3 regions of the Arthrobacter sp. 05T420 genome follow, and region 2 is predicted to be linked to each of the others. Evidence: predicted binding sites of a transcription regulator. Region 2 holds the regulator's gene; each other region holds the start of a gene.
The links. Region 2 encodes HrcA, which represses chaperone genes, less so after heat shock. Its sites were predicted from a motif close to TTNGCACTCGNNNNNNNCGAGTGCNAA; they were not measured.

Region 1: the regulator HrcA is predicted to act here: its motif matches at 2,105-2,131, upstream of groES (co-chaperone GroES).
Region 3: the regulator HrcA is predicted to act here: its motif matches at 1,877-1,903, upstream of AC1DEM_RS01100 (FmdB family zinc ribbon protein).

Annotation. Positions count from the first base shown of each region.
Region 1 is NZ_JBFTLG010000001.1:205,033-208,304, reverse strand. Features, by position in the region: gene groL (chaperonin GroEL) at 1-1,568, opposite strand, end outside; gene groES (co-chaperone GroES) at 1,649-1,945, opposite strand; gene AC1DEM_RS01025 (hypothetical protein) at 2,695-3,144, opposite strand; gene AC1DEM_RS01020 (class I SAM-dependent methyltransferase) at 3,210-3,272, shown strand, end outside.
Region 2 is NZ_JBFTLG010000011.1:101,797-105,068, reverse strand. Features, by position in the region: gene AC1DEM_RS12460 (DUF4870 domain-containing protein) at 1-157, opposite strand, end outside; gene AC1DEM_RS12455 (DUF3097 domain-containing protein) at 301-1,152, opposite strand; gene hrcA (heat-inducible transcriptional repressor HrcA) at 1,482-2,495, shown strand; gene dnaJ (molecular chaperone DnaJ) at 2,559-3,272, shown strand, end outside.
Region 3 is NZ_JBFTLG010000001.1:227,330-230,601, reverse strand. Features, by position in the region: gene AC1DEM_RS01115 (GNAT family N-acetyltransferase) at 1-182, opposite strand, end outside; gene galU (UTP--glucose-1-phosphate uridylyltransferase GalU) at 188-1,105, opposite strand; gene AC1DEM_RS01105 (5-formyltetrahydrofolate cyclo-ligase) at 1,212-1,835, shown strand; gene AC1DEM_RS01100 (FmdB family zinc ribbon protein) at 1,991-2,245, shown strand; gene AC1DEM_RS01095 (RcpC/CpaB family pilus assembly protein) at 2,681-3,272, shown strand, end outside.

The DNA.
Region 1 (3,272 bases), on a different contig from region 2:
TCGACCACGAGGGTTTCCGTGGTGAGGACCAGCGCCGCGATGGATGCCGCGTTGCGCAGGGCCGCACGCGTCACCTTCACGGGGTCGATCACGCCGGCGGCGATCAGGTCTTCGTATTCGCCGGACTTGGCGTTGAAGCCCTGGTTCACCGCGGATTCGGCCACCTTGGCGACCACGACATAGCCGTCGAAGCCGGCGTTCTGCGCGATCCAGCGCAGCGGCTGGGTCAGGGCGCGGCGGACGATGCCGACGGCCGCAGCCGCGTCACCTTCGAGGGCCTGGACGGCCGCGTCCTCGTCGAGCGCCTTCAGCGCGTGGATGAGGGCGGAACCGCCGCCTGCCACGATGCCTTCTTCGAGGGCAGCGCGGGTCGAGGACACAGCGTCCTCGATGCGGTGCTTCTTTTCCTTCAGCTCAACCTCGGTGGCAGCGCCAACCTTGATCACGCCGATGCCGCCGGCCAGCTTGGCCAGGCGTTCCTGCAGCTTTTCCTTGTCCCAGTCCGAATCGGTCCGGGTCAGCTCGGCGCGCAGCTGGGCAACGCGGGCAGCGACGTCTTCGGCCGAACCGGCGCCGTCGACGATCGTGGTGTTGTCCTTGGTGACCGTGATGCGGCGTGCGGTGCCAAGCACCTCGAGGCCAACGGTGTCCAGGCTCAGGCCCAGCTCCGCGGAGACAACCTGCGCACCCGTGAGGGTCGCGATGTCCTGGAGCATGGCCTTGCGGCGGTCACCGAAGCCCGGGGCCTTGACGGCGACGACGTTCAGCGTGCCGCGGATGCGGTTGACGATGAGCGTGGAGAGGGCCTCGCCCTCGACGTCTTCGGCGATGATGAAGAGCGGCTTGGAGCTCTGCAGCGCCTTTTCCAGCAGCGGCAGGAAATCCTGCACCGAGGAGATCTTGCCCTGGTTGATCAGGATCAGGGCGTCCTCGAGGACGGCTTCCTGGCGTTCCGCGTCGGTGACGAAGTACGGGGACAGGTAGCCCTTGTCGAACTGCATGCCCTCGGTGAGGACCAGCTCGGTCTGCGTGGTGGAGGATTCCTCGATGGTGATCACACCATCCTTGCCGACCTTGCCGAACGCCTCGGCCAGGAGCTCGCCGACCTCGTCGCTCTGGGCGGAGATTGCGGCAACGTTGGCAACCTGCGTGCCTTCAACCGGGCGCGCGTTCTCCAGCAGGCGGGCGGCGACGGCCTCGACCGAAACCTCAATGCCGCGCTTGATCTCGCCCGGTGCGGCGCCTGCCGCTACGTTGCGCAGGCCTTCCTTGACCAGGGCCTGGGCCAGGACGGTGGCGGTGGTGGTGCCGTCACCGGCAACATCGTTGGTCTTGGTGGCGACCTCCTTGGCAAGCTGCGCGCCAAGGTTCTCGTAGGGGTCGTCCAGCTCGACTTCGCGGGCGATGGTCACGCCGTCGTTGGTGATCGTGGGGGCGCCCCACTTCTTGTCCAGTACGACGTTGCGGCCGCGCGGGCCCAGCGTGACCTTGACGGTGTTGGCGAGCTTATCGATGCCGGCTTCAAGCGACCGGCGGGCAGCGTCGTTAAACGCAAGCTGCTTTGCCATGGTTTTGTCCTTTCAAGACAGAACCCCGCGCAACTGATCCATTCAATGCGAAAGGATCGGCTGCACGGGGTCCAAGAGAGTTACTTTACGACGATCGCCAGAACGTCGCGGGCGGAGAGCACGAGGTACTCGGTGCCGCCGGTCTTGACTTCGGTTCCACCGTACTTGGAGTAGATGACGACGTCGCCAACGGCAACATCGATGGGAACGCGGTTGCCGTTGTCATCGAAGCGGCCGGGGCCTACTGCAACAACTTCGCCTTCCTGGGGCTTCTCCTGCGCGGAGTCCGGGATAACCAGGCCGGAAGCCGTGGTCTGCTCGGCTTCGAGCGGGCGGACAACAATACGATCCTCAAGAGGCTTAATAGAGACCGACACTCGGACCTCTCCTTTTCGTCAGCAAATTTGTGGACTATGAAGCGCTGATGCCAAGGCGCGCAGACCGTCGTCGCGGTGCCGGCAGCGTGCCTGGCGGAACGCGCTTCATGTGTTAGCACCCTCCTAGGGAGAGTGCTAATGACGACTCTATGTAGATAGTTAGCACTCGGTCAAGGCGAGTGCCAGAAATTCGTTCCGGGTGAACATCTACCCGGTGGGACATGCCCATTCTTTACTGCGGCGAGAGGACACTTGGGCACCCATGCTCGCTGTCCGCGCTGAGGGATGGACATGTTCAGCGGTTGCGGGCTACCCGGGAGGACATGCTCACTCCTGGTGCTGAGCGATGGACGTGCTAAGCGGATGCGGGCTACCCGGGAGGACATGCTCACTCCTGGTGCTGAGCGATGGACGTGCTAAGCGGATGCGGGCTGCCCAGGAGGACATGCTCACTCCTGGTGCTGAGCGATGGACGTGCTAAGCGGATGCGGGCTGCCCAGGAGGACATGCCCAATCTTTGCTGCGGCGAGAGGACACCTGGGCATCATGCGCTCTTCTCGCGCTGAGCGATGGACATGCCCCACGGTTGCCGGCTGCCCGGGAGGACATGTCCACTCCGGATGCCGAGGGAAGGGCATGGCCCGTGACCGCGTGGCCGGTTGTCCCGTGACCGCGTGGCCGGTTGGCCGGTTGGCCCGTGGCCGAGTGGCGGCTTGTGCCGTGACCGCGTGGCCGTCGCTAGCCCGCGCCTACTGGCCTGCGAGGTCTTCGAAGTCCACGTCCTGGCCGTCGTCTTCGTCCGTGTTCCGGCCCTCGTCGTTCCGGTGCCGGTACATCAGCACGGCCCCGGCGGCGGCCAGCAGGACGCCTGTGACGAGGGCGATGATGCCGCCGAGCCGGGCGGCGGCATAGGTGTCCCGGATGGCCCGGGCCTCGTCCGTGGCGTCCTGGACGTTCTTGCCGCCGACGGAATATACGGTGGCGTTGAAGGAATCGAGGAAGAAGATGATCACCAAGAGGGCAATGCACACGACGGCGATCACAGCGCCGGCGATCAGTGCCGGCCGGGCGTAGCGGGCCAGCCCCTGCGGGCTGCGGCGCCCCTGCCCGGCGTCGTCATTCCCGGCGTCGTCGTTCCCGGCTGTGTCCTGCCCGGTTGTGTCCTCTGAGATGCTGTCGCCTGCGCCGCTGTCTTCCATCCGTCAAGCCTAGCCCCCGTGGTCCGGTCACAGCGTGCCCGCGGAGCTCAACTACGCTGGATGGCATGACTGACGCACCGCAGGAACATATTGCCCCGATCCTCACGCCCGAGGGCTGGGAGCTGCTG
Region 2 (3,272 bases):
ACGGCACGCAGCCCAGGATGCCGCCGAAGTGCGCCAGCGTGGCCCACTGCCGGTCCTCGCTGGCCGTCAGCGGAAGCGCATTTGCCGGAACGCCATGGTACGGGGGCTGACCATGGCCGGCCTGGTTGCCCGTCTGTTCGCGTGCGTTATCTGCCACGGTGAAGCCCTTCGGATTGCGGTGATGCGTTGCTGCCAGGTTGTGCCTGGAATAGCCGGAACCGTGCTGGGAGCGCGGTCACCGTTCCAAGAATACTTGCTTGGGCGCGGAAATGGAGATCAGGGAGCGTCCGCCGCGGCAAACTAGGGCACGGTGAGGAAGTCAATGACCTCTTCCACGCGGCCCAGCAGGGACGGCTCGAGGTCCGCGTAGCTGCGGACCGCCCCCAATAGTTTCTGCCAGCCGACGCCGACGTCCTCCTTCGTGGAGTGGGGCCACCCGAAAGCCATCAGGATGCCTGTCTTCCAGTCGACTCCGCGGGGGATCACGGGCCACTTCTCAATACCCAGGACCGCAGGCCGGATGGCTTGCCATACATCCACATAAGGGTGGCCCACAATCAGGACGTTGCCGGCGGCGCCCGGTGAGGCCATGACGGCGTCAGCGATCCGTGACTCCTTGGAGTTTGGCACCAGGTGGTCAACGAGAACGCCGAGGCGGCGGCCGGGGCCCGGACCGAACTCCGCCACGGCGCCCGCGAGGTCGTCAATGCCGTGCAGGGGTTCGACGACGATGCCCTCCACGCGGAGGTCATCGCCCCATACCTTTTCCACCAGCTCGGCGTCGTGCTTTCCTTCCACCCAGATGCGGCTGGCCTTGGCCACCTGTGCGCGGTGCCCCGCCACCCGGACCGAGCCCGACGCCGTGCGGCCGGCACCGGAGGCCGGGGCCGCCTTCTTCGGGGCCGGCGGCATCAGTTGGATCGGCTGGCCCTCCAGCAGGAAGCCAAAGCCGAGGCGGAAGGACCGGGACTTGCCCCGCCGGTCCTCGAGCGCCACCACATGCATGCCGCCGGACTTCTCCACGCGGGTCACGGCTCCCACCCAGCCGGACTGGACCTCCTCGAGGACCATCCCGCGTTCCACCGGGACTTCCGGCAACTGGGTCTTGGCGGGGGCGGACAGGTCCTGGGGTCCCCAGTTCTGGTACGACATCTCTACACGCTTACTTTGCACTCGGAATGTACGGCGGTTGGTGGAACTCTCCGGGTCCGGAACCGGACCGCGACGGCGCGGCAACGGCAGCGGCTGCCACGGTCCCGGCACCGGCGTGACGGGAATCGCAACCCCGCGGGCCACGCCTGGAGCGAATCCAATGCTAACAACGCGGCGACTCATATTAGACTGGTTAGCACTTAGGCATGTCGAGTGCTAACCCTTGTCCGGAGACGGCCGTCTCTGTATTACCTCTGGGTACTACTTCTGGACGCGAACCGGACAACGCGGGCGGCACCGGCTGCGGGACCGTCGATTGGAGGTGGAGCGTGAGCGAACCGCGCAAACTCGAAGTGCTGCGCGCCATCGTGGAGGACTACGTCCATTCGCGTGAGCCCGTTGGTTCCAAAGCGCTGGTTGAGCGGCATCATCTTGGTGTGTCCAGCGCCACGATCCGAAATGACATGGCGGCGCTGGAGGACGAGGGCCTGATCACGGCGCCGCACACCAGCGCCGGCCGGATCCCCACCGACAAGGGCTACCGGCTCTTCGTCGACCAGATCTCAGCGGTGAAGCAGTTGTCCCAGGCCGAGCGCCGGGCAATCCAGGCGTTGCTGGAAGGATCCGAGGACCTCGACGACATCCTCGACCGGACCGTGAGGCTCCTCTCCCACCTGACCAACCAGGTCGCCGTCGTGCAGTATCCGCTGCTCAGCCGGGCCCGGGTGCGGCACATCGAGTTTGTGCTGCTGGCTCCCCGGAAGGTGCTGATTGTCCTCATCGCGGACACCGGCAAAGTGGAGCAGCGCGTCATCGATGTCGGGCAGGACATTCCCGACGACGCCCTGGCGGAGCTGCGCACCCGCTTCCTGGCGAGCCTCTCCGGGACCCCGCTGAGCCTGCTGCCCCAGCTGCTGCCCGCCGTCGTCGCCAGTGGCCCGCCCGCGCGCCGTGGTCCGGCGCAGGCGCTGGCCCGCGGCCTGGAGGCCCTGGCCACCACCAGCCGCGAGGAGCGCATGGTCATGGCCGGCACGGCCAATCTGGCACGATCCAATGTGGACTTCCCGCTCAGCATCGGCCCCGTGCTGGAGGCGCTCGAGGAACAGGTGGTCATGCTCCGCCTGCTCAGCGAAATGGCCGAAGACCCGCGCGGTGTGACCGTCAGCATTGGCCGGGAAAACCCCTACGACGGTCTCGCCGAGGCCTCGGTGGTGGCCACCGCCTACGGGCCGGACGCCACGGCCAAGGTCGGCGTCCTCGGACCCACCCGGATGGACTATCCCACCACCATGGCCGCCGTCCGCGCGGTGGCCCGTTACCTTTCGAGGATCCTGGGGCCCTGACGGGCCCGGGACCAACGCGACTTCTTGCCCCACCGGCAGTACAAAAAGGAAGAGATACAAACTTTGACCAGCCACTATGACGTTCTTGGAGTCTCCCGCGACGCAACGGGGGAGGAGATCAAGAAGGCGTACCGGAAACTGGCCCGGACCCTGCACCCGGACGTGAACCCGGGAGAAGACGCCTCGGACCGGTTCAAGGCCGTCACCCACGCCTATGAAGTCCTCTCCGATCCGCAGAAGCGCCGGGTGTATGACACCACCGGCAACGAGAACGGCACCGACAACGGCTTCGGCGGCGGCAGCTACTCGGGCCAGGGCTTCGCCTTCCAAGACATCTTCGAGACCTTCTTCGGGGCGGGCGGTGGCCAGGGCGGCCCGGCCTCCCGGGTCCGCCGCGGCCAGGACGCGCTGATCAGCGTGCGTATCGACCTCCGCGAGGCGGTTTTCGGCGTCAACAAGAAACTCGAGGTCGACACGGCTGTCGTCTGCCCGACGTGCGATGGCTCCTGCTGCCGCGAGGGCACCCACCCGGTGCGCTGCGACATCTGTGGCGGCAGCGGCCAGGTCCAGCGCGCTGTGCGCTCCATCCTGGGCCAGGTCATGACCTCGGCCCCCTGTGGATCCTGTGAGGGCTTCGGTACCGTCATCAAGGACCCCTGCAACGAATGCAACGGCCAGGGCCGGATCCGCAGCCGCCGCTCGCTGACCGTCAAGGTACCGGCGGGCGTTGGTACGGGCACCCGCATCCAGTTGTCCGGCCAGGGCGAGGCGGGCCCC
Region 3 (3,272 bases), on a different contig from region 2:
ACCATCTGCCGGTAGTCGGGCAGGCCGCCGCCGGGGGCGGGGTTTGACGCCTCCCAGGGGGCCAGCCATTCGCAGTTACGGGACCGGAGTGCAGTCCACTCCTTGCGGTCCCGGTACCGGATCGGGCGCAACACGATGTCGCCACTCTCCAGAGTCGCCGGCCAGGTAAAGCTGCCCCCCACGGGAATTACTTTGTGAGGCTGGGGGCCAGGCTGGAGGCGAAGCCGGGCAGCCATTCGCGCAGACCCGGACCGAGGTCCTCACTGTCGCAGGCGAGCTGGACGCAGGCCTTGAGGTAGCTGAGCTTGTCGCCGGTGTCGTAGCGGCGGCCGCGGAACACAACGCCGTACACGCCGTAGCCCTCGCCGGTGCCGGCGGATAGTTCCTGCAGCGCGTCCGTCAGCTGGATTTCTCCGCCACGGCCGGGCGCGGTCCGTTCTAGGACTTCAAAGACGGCCGGGTGCAACACATAGCGGCCAATCACGGCGAGGTTGGACGGGGCGTCCTCGACGTCGGGCTTCTCCACCAGCTGATTGATGCGGACGTAGTCCTCACCGCCGATCGCCTCGACGTCGGCGCAGCCATAGGCGCTGATCTGGGACGGATCCACCTCGATCAAAGCGACCACTGACCCGCCCGTCTTGGCCTGGACCTCGATCATGGTGCTGAGCAGCTCATCGCGGGCGTCGATGAGGTCATCGCCCAGGAGGACGGCGAACGGCTCCTGCCCGACGTGCTGCTTGGCCCGGAGGACGGCGTGGCCGAGGCCCATGGGATCGCCCTGGCGGACGTAGTGGATGTCACCGAGGTTGCTGGCGGCCTGGATGGACTCAAGCTTCGCCGTGTCGCCCTTCGCCTCGAGGGTGGCCTCCAGCGCCGGAACGCGGTCGAAGTGGTCCTCCAACGCCCGCTTGTTGCGGCCAGTGATCATCAGGATGTCGTTCAGGCCGACATTCACGGCCTCCTCGACGACGTACTGGATGGCCGGTTTGTCAACGACAGGCAGCATTTCCTTGGGCATGGCCTTCGTCGCCGGAAGAAACCTGGTACCAAGGCCCGCGGCGGGGATGACGGCCTTACGGACGGAAGCGTTGGGTGTATTCACTCGACTAATCTAACGGAGGGACCAATCATTGCGTAATTATCATACGAACCGCCCGGCCGCCCTCCCCGGCGGGTCGCGGCCGCACGAGGCAAGAGGACGGGCCAGTATGGCGTCAAAAGAGGAAATACGCTCCAGCCACAGGGCGGTGCGTTCCGTACTGCCGCTGGCCGCACAAGATGCCGCCGCGGCCGGCATCGCACGCTATGGGCTCCAGTGGGCCTCCGGACTGGCCCGCGGCCGCCAGGGCATATTTGCGGCGTACCTCGGTGTGGGCGCCGAACCTCCCACACTGCCGCTGCTGACTGCCCTGACCGATGCCGGGCACCGGGTGCTGCTGCCGGTTTGCGAACCCGAAATCGAGCTCAGCTGGGTGTACTGGACTCCAAAGTCCGGTTTTGTCCGCAGCCGGTACGCGCCCATCCAGGAGCCCGTCGGGCAGCGCCACGGCACCGAGGTAATGCGCGACGCCACCGCAATCATCCTCCCGGCCACCGCCGTGGATATCTCGGGCAACCGGATCGGACAAGGCGGCGGCTACTACGACAAGTTCCTTGCCGCCCTGGCCACCCTGTCCCCAGCGTCCGGCGACGCGTCCGAGGCAACGGCGCTGCCGACTGCCGCCGTCGTCTATGACACGGAGGTGCTGCCGGCGGGCAGCATTCCCGCCGAGTCGTTCGACCGGAAGGTCGACGCGGCCGTGACCCCGGGCGGGATCATCCGGCTCGGCTGATGCCGCCCAGGCAGATATGGGGTCGTGCCAAGGTGATAGAATTAGCACTCAGGCCCTGCGACTGCTAAGGGCGGAACCGGCCGATAGGCATATCGGCAGTGATTCCGGTCCGGCAGCACGGGACCTGCTCGTTTGCCCCAGAGTGAGGATTTCCAGTGCCCACGTATGCATACGCCTGCAAGGACTGCAGCCACGCCTTCGAGATCGTGCAGTCGTTCAGCGACAACTCCCTGACGTCCTGCCCCGAGTGCCAGGGCACGCTGCGCAAGAAGTTCAACAGCGTCGGCGTAGTGTTCAAGGGCTCCGGCTTCTACCGGACCGATTCACGCGCCGCCAAGGGCAGCACCGTTTCCCCGGCTCCTGCAGCTCCGGCGGCCACCCCCGCGCCTGCACCCGCCGCCGCGGGCTAGCAGGGAATCTGCCGGTTTCGGGCTGCCCCTTCGACGCCGGCCCGCCAGTACCCGGCCCGCCAGGTGGGCCGCGGCCGGCTGAGTCAGCGTAATCCTTGGGCCTGCTGGCCGTTGTCCACATAGGCGGTTCAGTGGCTCCCGCCGATGCGTGCGGCTCCGTAGCGTGGCGGCATGGCTCCTTCACTCACCGCGGTTTCCCCGTCTTCGTTGTGGACGTCGTACCCGCCTTTGTCCTGGGTCTCGTCCCTACCCGCCCGCCCAATGCCTGTGGAAGGCTCCGGCCGCTGGGCCCGCGCGGTGTTCCGCCCCGCCAACTTTCATGCCGCCACCATGTCCGCCGCTGGCCGTCCGTTCCGGAGCCGGAACCCGCGCACGGATCCCCCCGGTCAGCGGCCGCCCCGCGGCCGCCCCGCGCAGCACCGTTTGCGCGGCTGGTTGAAGCGGAACCGGCGGCTTATCGCGGCCCTCCTGTTCTGCATCCCCGCGGGCCTGACGGTTCAGCAGCTCACTCCCGCGCCCGCTGACACCGTCATTGCTTTCGCCGCAGCGGCAGACCTTCCCGCCGGGAAGACCCTGGTGCCCGGCGATGTCAGCAGCGTCAGCGTGCCGCCGGGCCTCGTGCCTGCCGGCAACCCCGGCACCGAGGCCGCGTTCGAGGGAAAACAGCTGGCCGCACCGCTGCGCCGGGGCCAGCTTCTCACCGACGCCCAGATCCTGGGCCCGGGCCTGCTCGCGGGAAGCCCGCCCGGCTCTGCGGCCGTGCCGCTCAGGATGGCGGATCCGGCCTCCGTCCAGCTGGTCTCCCCCGGGCAGCTCGTCAACGTGGTGCTCACCGGCGGCAACGGCCTTGACCGAGCCGGCGAAAGCCAAATCCTGGCCGAAGCCGTTCCGGTGCTCTGGACGTCAGTGCCTGGCGGCAAGTCAGGGCCGTGGCCCGCCACCGCGGAGACTGACGGGCTGGTGGTAGTAGCAGCGGCGGCCGATCAGGCCCGAAGACTGGCGGGGGCATCAACCCAAGGCAAGCTGT